3 regions of the Allobosea sp. 05T439 genome follow, and region 2 is predicted to be linked to each of the others. Evidence: riboswitches for the same ligand, from Rfam matches in the RefSeq annotation. Region 2 holds a riboswitch; each other region holds the start of a gene.

Region 1 (4,895 bases), on a different contig from region 2:
TGGAACCACGCCGAGCATGCCTATTTCGACGGCGCGGTGATGCTGATCTTCTTCCTGCTGATCGGGCGCTATCTCGACCAGCTGATGCGCCGCCGCACGCGCGACCTCGCTGGCAATCTTGCCGCGTTGAAGGCCGAAACCGCGACCCGGCTGATGCCGAATGGCGAGGCGATGGTGACGCCGATCGCGGCCATCGTGCCCGGCGACCGCGTCCTGATCKAGCCGGGCGAGCGCGTCAGTGTCGATGGCATCATCGAGACCGGCTCCTCCGAAATCGACCAGAGCCTCGTCACCGGTGAAACCCTGCCGCATGCCGTCATGGCCGGCGCGCAGGTCTATGCCGGCACCGTGAACCTCTCCGGGGCCCTGACCGTCAAGGTCGAAGCCGCAGCCAGCGGCACCCTGCTCGACGAGATCGATGCCCTGATGGCGCGCGCGGTCGAAAGCCGCTCCCGCTATGTCAAGCTTTCCGATCGGGCGGCAAGGGTCTACGCCCCTCTCGTCCACGCCACGGCGCTCGCGACCCTGCTGGGCTGGATGGCCTTCGGCCTGCCCTGGCCCGAAGCACTGATCATCGCCATCACCGTCCTGATCATCACCTGCCCCTGCGCGCTGGGGCTGGCGATTCCGGCCGTGCAGGTCGTTGCTGCGTCTGCCCTGTTCAAGCGCAAGGTCATGCTGAAACAGGGCGATGCGCTGGAGCGCCTGGCCGAAGCCGATGTCGCTGTCTTCGACAAGACCGGCACCCTCACCCTGCCGGACCCCGATCTGGTCAATGGCGCTGAGATCGATACCGCAACCTTGCAGGCGGCGGGCAGGCTGGCAGCCGCGAGCCGCCACCCTCTCGCCCGCGCCATCGCCCGTGCCGCCGGCCATCCTGCTCCTGCGAGCGATGTCAGCGAAAATCACGGCGCAGGCCTGAGCGCGATTGTGGATGGGATCGAGACCCGTCTCGGCAGCGTCGCTTATTGCGAGGCCGGGGCGGAAGCCGCCATCGTCGCCGCGCGCCATCCCTCAGCCTCCCTGATCGCCTGGCGCCATGGCACTGAATGCGCCATCTTCGCGGTCGATCAGAAGATCCGGCCGGAGGCGCGCGACTGTATCGCCGCGCTACGCGGTCTCGGCCTCGAGATCCGCATTCTCTCCGGCGACCGAAGCGAAGCTGTCGCGCCGGTCGCCTCGGCCCTCGGTATCACGGAGGCCGAAGCCGGCCTGCGTCCCGACGAGAAGCTCAAGGCGCTCGACCGGCTCAGCGCCAAGGGGCGCAAGGTGCTGATGATCGGCGACGGGCTCAACGACGCTCCGGCCCTTGCCAAGGCCCATGTTTCGATCTCGCCGATCAGCGCGACCGACCTGGCGCAGGCCTCGGCCGACATTGTCTTCATCGGCGACAGCTTGATGCCGGTCGCCGACAGCCTGCGCATCGCCCGCAGGGCGCGCAACCTCATGCTGGAAAACCTCTGGTTTGCGGTGCTGTACAATGCCGTCGCGGTGCCGATTGCCGTCGCGGGCTTCGCGACGCCGCTCGTCGCAGCCGTCGCGATGTCGGGCTCGTCACTGGTGGTCACGCTCAACGCGCTGCGCGCGGGACGCGGCCTGCCGCGGCAGAATACGGGAGTGGCGTCATGAATATCCTGGTGATCCTGTTCCCCCTGGCACTCGGTCTCGGACTGCTGGGGTTGGCGGCCTTCTTCTGGTGCATGCGCACCGGCCAGTTCAGCGATCTCGAGGGACCGAGCTGGCGCATTTTGAGGGATGACGACCTGCGTTCGCCTGGGGACACCCGCACCAACGATCATTGACGCAGCGGCCGTTCCGGCCTTACCTCGCCAGCGACGGTTCCCTTAGGGGATCAAAAGGGAATGCGGTGCGGATGGTTCGCCATTCAATGCCGTGGCTGCCCCCGCAACTGTAAGCGGCGAGCCTTTCGCCACACGCCACTGGGGCCCTCGGACCTGGGAAGGCGGCGACAAGGCACCGACCCGCGAGCCAGGAGACCTGCCGTCAGCCGTGGTCACACGCGAACACGTTCGGACGGGGTGTTTCGATCGCTTGTTGAACTGCACGCTGGCTAAGGGCAGCGGACGGGGCCTCGCGTTCGCGGTGACGTGCCACAGACGTCAACGCCCGAGGTTCCATCGTGATCCGTCCTCCCAAGGTTGCCCGGCGCAGCCGGCTGCTCATCACCCTGTCGCTCCTTGTCTCCGCCGGCTCCCTCCCCGCCAACCAGGCATCCGCCCAGTCAGCCACCGAATCGATTGCCCTCGACGAAATCGTCGTCAGCGCGACGACGCGACCCACGCCAGCGCGCGAGATCGCCAATTCCGTGACCGTCATCACTGCCGGTGATATCGAGCGCGAGCAGCGCCGGACCCTGCCGCAGGCGCTCGCCGCCGTTCCCGGCCTCAATATCGTGCAGACCGGCGGGCCGGGCGGGCTGACCTCGGTCTTCATCCGCGGCACCAACTCCAACCACGTCAAGGTATTGATCGACGGCATCGAGGCCAACGACCCGTCGACCCCGAACCGCTCCTTCGATTTCGGCTCGATGCTGACCGACGACATCGAGCGCATCGAAGTGCTACGCGGACCGCAAAGCGGCCTCTACGGCGCCAACGCGCTGGGCGGCGTCATCTCGATCACCACCAAGCGTGGCGAGGGTCCGCCGAAGCTCACGGCCCGAGCCGAGGCCGGCTCATACGGCACCTTCAACCAGTCGGTCGGCCTCAGCGGCGGCGATGACCGCTTCAACTACGCCCTCAGCATCGCCCATTTCAAATCGGATTCGACCCCGGTGACGCCTCCCGGGCTCGTGCCGTCGGGGCGCCGCGTCAACCCGAATTCCTACGACAATTGGACCTATTCGGCCCGGTTCGGCGTCGCGCTGTCCGATACGCTGTCGCTGAACTGGGTCGGCCGCTACACTGACGGCTACCTGCTCTTCACCGGCGATTCCGGCTTTCCGAGCACGCCCAGCAGCTTCCGCAGCAGCCAGGACTACAAGCAGGCCTTCACCCGCGGAGAGGTCGTCTGGGATCCGCTTGGTGGGCGCTTCGTCAATCGCTTCGGCCTGTCCTACAGCAATCAGGACCGCACCGGCCGCACGCCGAATGCGATTGGTATCCTCGGCCTGCCGACGGAGAATCTCGGCGAGCGCACCAAGGTCGACTGGCGCGGCGACCTTGAGCTGATGAAGGGGCAGACCCTGGTGATGGGTCTGCAATACGAGCGCGAACGGCTGGAAACCCGCGCGCTCACGGCATCCAACGGCAATACGGGCGCCTTTGCCGAACTCCAGTCGAATTTCGGCGACCGGCTCTTCATGGTCTCGAACATCCGCTACGACGATGACGAGACCTTTGGCGGCCACACGACCTACCGCTTCGCGCCAGCCTATATCGTGCCGGAAATCGAAACCAAGCTGAAGGGGAGCTATGGCACGGGGTTCAAGGCCCCGACCCTGAGCGAGCGTTTCAGCGATTCTCGCCCGGCCTTCAACTTCTTCGGCAATCCCAACCTGAAGCCGGAAGAAAGCCGCGGCTGGGATCTTGGCTTCGAGCAGCCTCTCCTCGATGACAAGGTCCGGTTCGGCGCCACCTATTTCCACAACGACATCGAGAACCTGATCGTCACCAACGTGGCGCGGAACTCCTATGCCAATATCGGCAAGGCCACGACCAAGGGGGTGGAGGCCTTTACCGCGCTCGAAATCTCGCCGCAGTTCAAGGTGCGGGCCGACTACACCTTCACCATCGCCAAGGACGACATCGCCCGGCAGGAACTGCTGCGCCGTCCCCGTCACAAGGCCAGCGTGACGGCGAGCTGGACCCCGGTTGACAAGCTCACCCTTTCGGCGACGCTGATCTATGTGGGTGAGCGCGTCGACGGAAACCGTGACTTCTCGATCTCGCGCATGCGGGCGCCGGGTGCGGCCATCGTCAATCTCGCCGCCGAGTACAAGGCGACGGACAGGCTCAGTGTCTTCGGCCGCATCGATAACCTGCTGGACAAGCGCTACGAGAACCCCGTCGGCTTCCTGGTGCCGGGTCTGAGCGCCTATGGCGGCCTGAAGGTAACGCTGTGAAGCCTTGGGCGGCCCGCGCGATGACTCGCGGCGCCGTTCTGGCGCTTGGCCTCTTGCTCGGTTTCGGCGGCCTGACGGCCGCCGAAACGCCGGCCAAGCCATCCCGCATCGTCTCGCTCAACATGTGCTCGGACGAACTGGTGCTGCGGCTCGCCGAGCGCGAGCGCATCGCCTCGGTCACCTGGCTCTCGCAGGACCCGCGCAACGCCAACATGGCCGAGATTGCCAAGACCATCCCGGCCAATCACGGTCTGGTGGAGGAGGTGCTGAGTTACAAGCCCGATCTGATCATCGCTGGCGCCTACACGACGCGCAGCACGGTCGCGCTGCTGAAGAAGGCCGGTGTTCCCGTCCGCGAATTCGGGGTGCCGCGCAATCTCGCTGAAATGCGTGCCCAGATCGCCGAGATGGCGGCCCTGCTCGGCGAGCCAGAACGCGGCGCGGCCCTGATCGCAGCGATCGACCGGCGCCTCGACACGCTCGCCGCCAACCAAAGCGCGGGCCATCCCAGGGCGCTGGTCCTGCGGCCGAACGGGTTCACGGTCGGGCGCGGCTCGCTGGTGGACGAGATCCTGACCCGCGCCGGCCTGACCAATCTCGCCGCCGAACTCGGCATCGACAATTACGGCCAGATCGCGCTGGAGACCGTCGCGCTCGGACAGGCCGACATGCTGATCCTCAACACCACGCCGGGCGGGCCGCCCTCGCTCGCCCATGAGATCCTTCATCATCCGCTCCTGACGAAGCTCGGCGAGCGGGTCAGGCTCGTCGCCCTCCCCTCGAAACTCTGGACCTGCGCCGGACCGGCCGT
Region 2 (4,895 bases):
GGAGGTGCATGGCTCAGCCCGCGAGGGCGGCCTCCACGGACTTGCGATCAAAGCCCTTCAGGCCAATCACCACGAGGCGACCATCCTTGGCTTCGCCGGCCGCCCAGGCGCGGTCGTAATGATGGCTGACCCGACGCCCGACACCCTGGACGACGAGCCGCATCGGCTTACCGGGAATCGCCGAAAAACCCTTCAGGCGCAGCACGCCCTCGGCCTCCGCGGCCCTGGCAACGCGGGCCGCCAGCTCCTCGGGCGATGTCGCCGCGGCGAGAGCGAAATCGAGGCTTTCGAAATCGTCGTGGTCGTGGTCCTCGGCGCTCTCATGGTGCGAGGGGCGTCCAGCGAGATCGGCCTCGGCAGCCGCGTTGAGGCCAATAATCAGGGCGGGCTCGACCTTGCCATGGGCCGTCTCGACGATCTTGATCGCCTTCGGCAGATGCGCGGCGATCTCGGCCTTGACGCGTTCGCGGCCGGCCGCATCGACGAGGTCGCTCTTGTTGAGCAGGATCAGGTCGGCGCAGAGGATCTGGTCCTCGAACACTTCTTCGAGCGGGTTGTCGTGCCCGACCGCGGCATCCTGCGCCGCCTGCGCAGCGAGAGCGGCGGGATCATCCGCGAACTGGCCATCCGCCACGGCCGGACCATCGACCACGGCGATGACACCATCGACCGTGACACGTGACCGAATGGCCGGCCAATTGAACGCGTTGACCAGCGGCTTCGGCAGGGCAAGCCCCGAGGTCTCGATCAGGATGTGTTCCGGCGGGTTCGGCCGGTCGAGCAGCTTTTCCAGCGCTGGCACGAAGTCGTCGGCGACGGTGCAGCAGATGCAGCCATTCGGCAGCTCGACGATGTCCTCCGCGGTGCAGCCGGAAATGCCGCAGCCGTCGATGAAGGAACCGTCGAAGCCGAGATCGCCGAACTCATTGACCAGCACGGCGATGCGCTTGCCCCCTGCATTCTCCAGCAGGTGCCGCACCAGTGTGGTCTTTCCGGCCCCGAGGAAGCCGGTGATGATCGTGCAGGGGATCTTGCCCAGCGAGCGGGCTTGGGGAGCGTTCATGATCTCATCCTTGTTGGCGCGCCGGGAGAGGCGGTACGCGCGCGACCACGCCCTTGCGGAACGAAGCGGGTCTTTCTTTCCAGGGAACGATACCGTTTGCGCTGGCTGCAAAGCTTGCAGCTGCGTCAACGATTTCGGCGATATGGGTGTCTGCGTCGAGATCGCCGATCAGATAGGTCCATTTGCCGTCGGCCGCCAAGGCGACGGTGCAGGGGCGATTGCAGACCGCGAGGCAGTCGACGGGTTCGACCGGAAGCGTCCCGCCGTCGCGCGCGATGCGTTCGCGCAGCGCCTCGGCAAAACCCAGTCCGGGCTGGTCGTAACCCTCCGGCAGGTCCGCCCGCGCGCGCCGGCAGGCGACGCAGACGAAAATGGTGACATCGCCTTCGGGCATAGGCCGGTTCCTTTGCTTCCGGCGCGATCCCGGGGGATCGCGCTCAGCGTCAGGCCTTGGCCGGGGCTGCGGCACGGCGCGTCGCCCAGGGCCAGAGCACGCCGACGGCAAAGCCGGTAGCGAGCCAGAGGGCAGCCTGGAGCGCGAGCGAGAGCGCGGCGAAATGCGCTGCGATTTCGGCCGGGACCTTGCTCTCCGGGGCGGCGGGATGTGGTGCGCCGATCAGATGCGGGACGAGCATGGCAAGCACGGCAAGTGCCCGCAGCCAGCTCGCCTCCGTCCGCAGGAAGACCCAGAGGCCGCCGGCGGTGACGAGCGCGGTGGCGATCCACCAGGTCTGGCGGTGGAGCAGTTCGGCTGACGCGCTGCCGGGCAATTCCGGTGCGAGCCCGGTCGCCGGCACGAGGCCGAAGGCCAGGAAGCCGCAAGCCGCCCAGATCAGTGCGGTCCGTTCAGTGATGGCATCGCCCGCTGCGATCATGCCGCCGAGCAGCAGGGCGGCAAAGCCGATCGCGGTCGCAATGGTGACGATGGTGGTGAAGGCCGTGCGCTGCAAGCCGTCCTGTGGCTTCCACTCGGCGTGGTCGGCTGCGTCGGCGCCGCCATGGGCAAGGACGATCCTGGCATCGCCGGTGAAGCTGGCGTGCTGAAGCTCGGCTGCGCGCAACGCCGTCTCAAAGGTTTCCGCCTTGAGGATCAGCGGCGTGGTGGTGACATGCTGGAGTGCTGCGACCAGGAGCCCAGCAAGAAGCCCGGCCAGAAGACTGACCGTGAGAACACGATTGACCATGTTGCCTTTCCCTCAGTGGCAGGGAAAGGCGAGGGTGTGGCGCGTGTCGTGGGCTGCGTTGTGAACGCTGGTCGAATGGGCGAAGCCGACGGTGAAGATCAGGGCTGCGCCGAGTGCCAGGGCAGCTGCGACAGCCTTGACGCGCTCGGATGCGCTGGCCTGGGTGGTGATCGAAGCCGTATTCGTCGTCATCTCGGTCTCCTTGGCCACCCCGCCGGCAGCCCGCTGGATTGCATCACTCATCGACGGCAGGTCTCCTGGCTCGCGGGTCCGGATCTCTCGCCGCCTTCCCGGGACAATCCCAGTGGCCGATGGCGCGAAACTCGCCGCTTACAGTTGCGGGGGCAGCCGCGGTATCGCACCGCGTTCCCTTTTCACCTCCTTGCAGAGGCACCGTCGGGGATGATCATTAGCCATCTGCACGGTGCTGTGCAATGCAGCGATCGTGATTGCGAGCGCAGTGAAGCGATGTGATCTCTGATGGCCTGTCCCGGCTTGTTTCGCTTCGCTCGCCAGGTCCGTTCCTTAGGCTGATCTTCCCTGGGTTGAGATTTTGGCAGTGGCAGCGATCCTTTCCCCTCTTACCCTCGTTCTGGGCGGCGCCCGCTCCGGCAAGAGCCGCCATGCCGAGGCCCTGATCGAGATGGTGCCGGCGCCCTGGATCTATCTCGCCACGGCGCAGGCCTATGACGATGAGATGCGCGCCCGGATTGCCGAGCACCGCGCCCGCCGGTCGCAGGATTGGATGACCATCGATGCGCCGCTGGCCCTGGCGCAGTCGATCCGCGCGGTTCCCGCGGGGCAACCTGCCCTGGTGGACTGCCTGACGCTCTGGCTGACCAACGTGATACTGGCAGAGCAGGATGTGGCGGCTGCAAGCCGGGAACTGGTCGAGGCCTGCGTTTCGGCACGTGGCCCGGTGGTCCTGGTTTCCAACGAGGTCGGGCTCGGTATCGTGCCCGAGAATGCGCTCGCCCGACGGTTCCGCGACGAGGCGGGGCGGTTGCACCAGATGCTTGCGGCGCGGGCCGACCGGGTGATCTTCATGGTCGCCGGTCTGCCGATGCAGGTGAAATGAGCAGGAGGTTCCGATGACGATCGATGCTGACGAGGCCGCCCGCCACAAGGCCAAGATGGAAAAGCGCAAGGCGGTGCAGGATGCCGAGGTCGCCGCCAAGACGATCGAAAAGGGACTCCTGATCGTCAATACGGGGCCAGGCAAGGGCAAGTCGACCGCCGCCTTCGGATTGATCCTGCGGGCTCTCGGCCATGACTGGCGCGTCGGGGTGGTGCAGTTCATCAAGGGCGCCTGGGCGACAGGTGAACGCAAGGCGCTCGACGCCTTCGGCGATCGCATCGTCTGGCACACGATGGGCGAAGGCTTCACCTGGGAAACGCAGGACAAGGCCCGCGACATCGCTGCCGCCGGGCGCGCCTTCGCCAAGGCCAAGGCGTTGATGGACGATCCGGAGATACGCCTGCTCGTGCTCGACGAACTCAATATCGCGCTGCGCTACGACTATCTGCCGCTGGCGGAGGTGGTCGAGACATTGGCGAGCCGGCGCCCTGATCTGCACATCGTCGTCACCGGCCGCAATGCCAAGCCCGAGTTGATCGCCGTCGCAGACCTCGTCACCGAGATGACGGTGGTCAAGCATCACTTCGCGGCGGGCGTGAAGGCACAGGCCGGGATCGAGTTCTGAGGCCAGGGCATCGACCCGAAACGTGGATCGCAGCTTTCGGGAAAGTCGAAGCAAACACAGAAGGTGAGATCGTCGTTCCCGATGCGATGCCCGGTCCGATGAACTAGAGGGCGAGCGCGGTGACGGCCCCCGCAACGGCGAGCCCCCACAGCAGCAGACACGCCCTCCGATAGAGAGCGAGCGCCCGCCGGATATCCGCCGCTTCCGCTTCGGCCCGGCCGTCCCCCATCCACCCGTCGTCGACCCTGACATCGCCATAGACGCGCGGGCCCGCCAGCCGGAGGCCGAGCGCACCTGCCATCGCGGCTTCCGGCCAACCGGCATTGGGCGAACGATGATGGCGGGCATCGCGTCGGACAGCTCGCCACGCATTGGCGGGGTCTGACGTTTTGTCGAGTGCGGCGGCTGCGGTCAGCAGCAGCGCGGTGAGGCGAGAGGCGGGAAGGTTGACGAGGTCGTCGAGACGCGCCGCCGCCCAGCCGAAGGCGAGGTGGCGCGGTGTCTTGTGGCCGATCATCGAATCGGCGGTATTGATCGCCTTGTAGAGCGCGCCGCCCGGCAGGCCGCCGACGCCGAGCCAGAAAGCCGGAGCGACGATCCCGTCCGAGAAATTCTCGGCAAGGCTTTCGATTGCGGCGCGGGAAACTCCGGCTTCGTCGAGGGTTTCGGGGTTGCGGCCGACAATCATCGAAACGGCGATGCGTCCGCCTTTGAGCCCGTCCCGCTCCAGTCCTTCGGCGACCCGTGCGACATGCTCGTGCAGGCTGCGCTGTGCGATGAGGCTGGAGGCGACGAGCGCGAGGGGCAGCCAGCCCAGCGGGCCGAGGCCGCGGCAGAGCAGGGTCAGCCCCCATGAGATGGCGAATGTGGCGGCAAGCAGCAGCGCGAGGGCGAGGCCGCCGGCCGCCTTGCGCACGATGAAGGAGGCGCGCTCGCGATTGAGCA
Region 3 (4,895 bases), on a different contig from region 2:
CTCTTGCGCAGCGGCAGCCCCTCGCGCAGCGCCGCCTCGTCGATTTGGATCATCGCGGCACCGGCCTTCTCCAAATCGATGACCTCGTCGCGGATCGCCAGCGCGATCTGGCGGCAGGAGGCACTGCGCGGGATGTCGTCGCGGACGAAAGACCAGTTCAGGATCGTCACGGGCCCGGTCAGCATGCCCTTCATCGGCCTCACCGTCAGCGACTGCGAATAGGTCCACCAGCCGACCGTCATCGGCTGCGGCCGCGAGACGTCGCCGAACAGGATCGGCGGCCGCACACAGCGCGAGCCGTAGCTCTGGACCCAGCCATGTTTGGTGAAGGCGAAGCCGGCGAGCTGCTCGCCAAAATACTGCACCATGTCGTTGCGCTCGAACTCGCCATGGACGAGCACGTCGAGGCCAATCTCCTCCTGCCAGCGCACCGTGCGCTCCGTCTCCTCACGCAGGAATTGCTCATAGTCGGCATCGCTGATCAGGCCCTTGGCATGAGCCGAGCGGGCCTTGCGGACCTCGGCGGTCTGCGGAAAGGAGCCGATCGTTGTCGTCGGGAAGGCTGGCAGGTTGAAGCGTTCGCGCTGCAATTTCGCTCGGGCTGCGAAGGGGCTCTTGCGGTCCGTCATGCTGGGCGTCACCGCCGCGACACGCGCAGCCACTGCGGCATCGTGGACTTTCGGCGAAGCCTTTCGGGCCGCCGCTGCGGCCGCCGAAGCGTCCAGGGCATCCCTGACGCTGTCGCGGCCACCCGCGAGGGCTTTGCCCAGCACCGAGAGTTCGCCCATCTTCTGTACGGAGAAGGCGAGCCAGCTCTTCAGGTCGGAGTCGAGATCGGTTTCGAGATCGAGATCTATCGGCGTGTGCAGCAGCGAGCAGGAGGGCGCGATCTGGACATGGTCGGTGCCGCGCCTGGCGACCACCGGCTCGAGCCGGCCGAGCAGCGCCGGCAGGTTGGCCCGCCAGATGTTGCGGCCATCGATCATGCCGAGCGACAGCACGAGCCCGCGCGGTGCCTTGGCCAGCACCTCCTCGAGCTGCGCGGGAGCGCGCACGAGGTCGAGATGAAGGCCTGCGACAGGCAGCGTGACCGCCGTGTCGAGATTGTCGCCGAGACCACCGAAATAGGTCGTCAGCATGACCTTCAGCTGCGGCAAGGCATGGGCGATGATGGCATAGGTCCGGCGCAGGGCGTCGCGGGCGGCCTCGTCGAGATCGAGCACCAGACAAGGCTCGTCGATCTGGACCCATTCGGCACCATTGGCGGAAAGGCGGCGCAGCACATCGATATAGACCGGCAGCAACTCGCCGAGCAGCGAGAGCGGATCGAGGCTGGCGTCCTTGCTCTTGCCGAGTTTCAGATAGGTGACCGGCCCAAGCAGAACGGGGCGGGTGTCGTAGCCGAGTGACTTGGCCTCACGATACTCGTCGACCGCCTTGAGCGAGGACAGTGCGAAGCGCTGTCCGGTCGCGAATTCGGGCACCATGTAGTGGTAGTTGGTGTCGAACCACTTGGTCATTTCCTGCGCCGGGGCGCCGTGGGAATGCTCGTGGTCGTGGTGGGCATGGCCGCAGGAGGTGTGCGGCTCGGTCTCGCTTTGCGCACCTCGCGCCATGGCGAAATAGGTCGCCAGCCCGACCGGACCACCCTTCCAGCCATAGATCTCGGGAATCGCGCCGACCATCACGCTGATGTCCAGCACCTGATCGTAGAACGAAAAGTCGTTCGACGGGATGACGGTGACGCCGCGTGCCTTCTGGCGGGCCCAGTTGGCGGCGCGCAATGCGGCGGCGGTGTCGAGCAGGTCCCTTTCGGTCGACTTGCCCGACCAATAGCTTTCGAGAGCGAGTTTGAGTTCGCGGCGCGGACCAATGCGCGGCGTCCCAAGGGTCGCGACAGGAAGTGAAGATGACATAGGCTTACCCCAGAAGTTGGGAGCAAAGGCCAAAGCGGACGCGTCCAGGATTCCGCCGGCGAAGAGCCTGCGCAATCGCAAAGCGCTCCACCGGGACACCCCGCCCGAGGACGTTCAGTTCGTCGAGGCAGGTCTCCTGGCTCACGGGTCATCGCTGCTGTCCGGCCTTCCCGAGACCTTGCCGGCCTCAGTGACACATCTTGGACAGCGGCTCACCGCTTACAGTTGCGGGGGCAGCGCCGGCCTTGCCCAGGTCAATAGCGACCTCGACGCACCGGCTTCCCTCTTAGCTCCGGGCAAACAGACCCAGAGAACCACGACACCCCAACCTAGGTCCAAATGCTCGCCGCAGTCAATGGGAATATAAAGACATCTTTATGTCTCCATGTCGCTATCTGCGCCGACTGACGCTGCCCCCGACGGCGGGGTGTACCCTGGTCGCGCGCAGGCGATGCGGCGCAAGCAGTTCCCCGCGCAATTGCTAAAGTAGAATAATTAGAATCTATATCTATTATAGATTGCATGTACTTCACTACAAAAGTACATCAGAAAACACTGTGTCAAATTTACAATTGCGAATCCTAGTACCAGCGGACTACATCCACCCGCAAATGGACTGGGATCTTCCAATGAAGAACAAATCAAAACTATATTTTTCAGCCACTTTCCTTTTTACAATCCTTCAAAGCACGATTTGTTACTCTCAAGCGATCGCAGATGGCGGCAGTGCGTCACCGGCGTTCACGCTCGACCAGATTACGGTCACGGCGACACGCGGTGAAAAGCAGGTTCTCGATGTTCCCGGCGTCGTGAACGTTATCTCACGGCAGGAACTCGACGAGCGCATGACGCGCGACATGCAGGACCTCGTCCGCTACCAGCCGGGCGTCAGCGTCAACCGCCTCACCAGCGGCACCGACCCGTTCGGCAACCTCGATGGCTTCACGATCCGGGGGGTCGGCGGCAACCGCGTCCAGATGCAGGTCGATGGATCGCGTGTGATCGAGCGCATCACTGATGGCAATCGCAACTTTGTCGAGATGCCCTTCCTGAAGAGCGTCGAGATCGTGCGTGGCCCGGGCTCCGTGCTCTGGGGCGCCGATGCTCTGGGCGGCATCGTCGCCTATCGTACGCTCGATCCCCAGGACCTGCTGAAAGGCAAGGACAAGCCGTATGCCGTACGTCTCGATGCCGGGTATGACAGTTTCGACCGCTCCTTCACCAAGACCGGCATTGCGGCCTTCAGGCTCACCCCTGCCCTCGAGGCCATTGTCGGCCTGAGCCAGAAGACGGCGGAGGAGGCCAAACTCAGCCGTGCCCGGGCCGATGGCGGCCGCTGGGGCTGCCCCGTGCCGAGCCTGCGCTATCTCGGCTGCGACACGCTGAACCCGCTCGACAGCACGGTTTGGAACGCCTTCGGCAAGATCGTCTTCTCGCCGACGACAGACCATACGTTCAAGCTGACCGGAGAGTATTTCGACAACAGCTCAAAGGTAAATCAGCTCTGGGACTACAATGTCTTGGCGTCTGGTCTCCGCAACGGACCCTATATCCGAGATGAAGTGAAGTCACGCCAGCGCATCGCCTTCGAGCATCAATGGGATGTCGGCACGAGCTTCCTCGACTCGATCCGCTGGCAGGCATCGTTCTCGCCACAGAAGCGTGAGGTCACCAATAATCGCTACCAGACGCAGACCAACAGCCAGCAGCGTTTCACCCGCGGCTTCCTCGACTATTCCGAACAATTCTCCCAGCTCGACATCCAGGCCAAGTCGAGCTTCGCGCTMGGCTCGAGCTTCCACAGGCTGACCTACGGGTTCCAGGGCGACGTCACCAAGACCGATTATGAGCGTCGCGACGACGTCCGGAACATGTCGACCGGCGTCACCACCACGACGATTGCAGGCGGCTTCAACTTCGCCAACGCGACGACGACGCGCTACGATTTCTATCTGCAGGACGAAATCGAATTGCTAAACGGTCGCTGGACGATCACGCCGGGCGTCCGTTACGCCAATTACAAGATCGACCCGAGCATTGGGCCAGGCTACGTCATCGTGCCGGGCAAGGCTCCGCGCGAGATCGACTCGCATAAGCTGATCCCGCAGGTCGGCACGATCTTCAAGCTCGACGAGACCTATTCACTCTATGCCCGCTACGCCCAGGGCTTCAAGATGCCGACCGCGCAGCAGCTCTATACGTCGCTGCCGATGGGCACCCAGAACCTGATCCCGAACCCGGATCTCAAGCCCGAGAGCGTCACGTCCTACGAAGCCGGCATCCGCGGCCGCTTCGACAATGGCTGGTTCTCGGTCGGCGTCTTCCATGCCGATTACAAGGACTTCATTCAGAACTTCGCGCCGATCCTCGGTTCGACCGATCTGACCTATCGCAACCTCTCGAGCGTCAAGATTTCCGGTATCGAGGCATCGGCCGAGTGGAAATTCCACGAGCGCTGGCTCGCCAATGTCGCGTTGAGCTACCAATACGGCACGCAAAAAGCGGATGCTGGCGCATTGACCACGCCGTATAACTCGATCACCCCGTTTACCGCTGTCGCCGGGCTGAAATACCTGATGCCCGAATATGGGCTGGAGGCCGAGGTCATCGGAACCTTGGGGGCGGGCGTCACCCGCGCCAGCGCGCCGACCATCTTCAAGCCGGCGGGCTACACCGTGTTCGATGCCTTCCTGAACTGGAAGCCGACCTCGTACATCACGGTCCGCGGCGGCGTGCAGAACATCTTCGACCGCCGCTATTTCTCGAACGTCTATAATTTCGACAAGGTTCCGGCTTCGGCCGCAGTCGCCGCGACCAACCCGCTCGAACTGCAGACCGCGGCGGGCCGTACCTTCAAGCTCGCAGCCTCGGTTGAGTTCTGAGACGCAGCGGACCTAGCGCCACCCGATTGACGGGCCGCCGCTGTGACAAGCGCGGTTGGTCACGCGACGCTCCGAGCGAGACCCCGGAGCGTCGCAT

Evidence for each region. A riboswitch is a leader RNA that binds a small molecule or an ion and turns the genes downstream of it on or off. The one in region 2 is predicted to bind cobalamin.
Region 1: another riboswitch for cobalamin. It lies ahead of AC1DIO_RS06105 (TonB-dependent receptor plug domain-containing protein); the one in region 2 lies ahead of AC1DIO_RS25345 (CbtB domain-containing protein).
Region 3: another riboswitch for cobalamin. It lies ahead of metE (5-methyltetrahydropteroyltriglutamate--homocysteine S-methyltransferase); the one in region 2 lies ahead of AC1DIO_RS25345 (CbtB domain-containing protein).

What each region holds. Positions count from the first base shown of each region.
Region 1 covers NZ_JBFTKP010000004.1:106,284-111,178, forward strand. The annotation lists gene AC1DIO_RS06095 (heavy metal translocating P-type ATPase) at 1-1,629, shown strand, start outside; gene ccoS (cbb3-type cytochrome oxidase assembly protein CcoS) at 1,626-1,802, shown strand; cobalamin riboswitch at 1,820-2,020, shown strand; gene AC1DIO_RS06105 (TonB-dependent receptor plug domain-containing protein) at 2,141-4,084, shown strand; gene AC1DIO_RS06110 (ABC transporter substrate-binding protein) at 4,105-4,895, shown strand, end outside.
Region 2 covers NZ_JBFTKP010000028.1:33,723-38,617, forward strand. The annotation lists gene cobN (cobaltochelatase subunit CobN) at 1-10, opposite strand, end outside; gene cobW (cobalamin biosynthesis protein CobW) at 14-1,063, opposite strand; gene AC1DIO_RS25335 (DUF1636 family protein) at 1,068-1,457, opposite strand; gene AC1DIO_RS25340 (CbtA family protein) at 1,507-2,247, opposite strand; gene AC1DIO_RS25345 (CbtB domain-containing protein) at 2,260-2,490, opposite strand; cobalamin riboswitch at 2,478-2,660, opposite strand; gene cobU (bifunctional adenosylcobinamide kinase/adenosylcobinamide-phosphate guanylyltransferase) at 2,801-3,325, shown strand; gene cobO (cob(I)yrinic acid a,c-diamide adenosyltransferase) at 3,339-3,950, shown strand; gene cbiB (adenosylcobinamide-phosphate synthase CbiB) at 4,054-4,895, opposite strand, start outside.
Region 3 covers NZ_JBFTKP010000021.1:75,439-80,333, reverse strand. The annotation lists gene metE (5-methyltetrahydropteroyltriglutamate--homocysteine S-methyltransferase) at 1-1,916, opposite strand, end outside; cobalamin riboswitch at 2,026-2,250, opposite strand; gene AC1DIO_RS22405 (TonB-dependent hemoglobin/transferrin/lactoferrin family receptor) at 2,528-4,798, shown strand.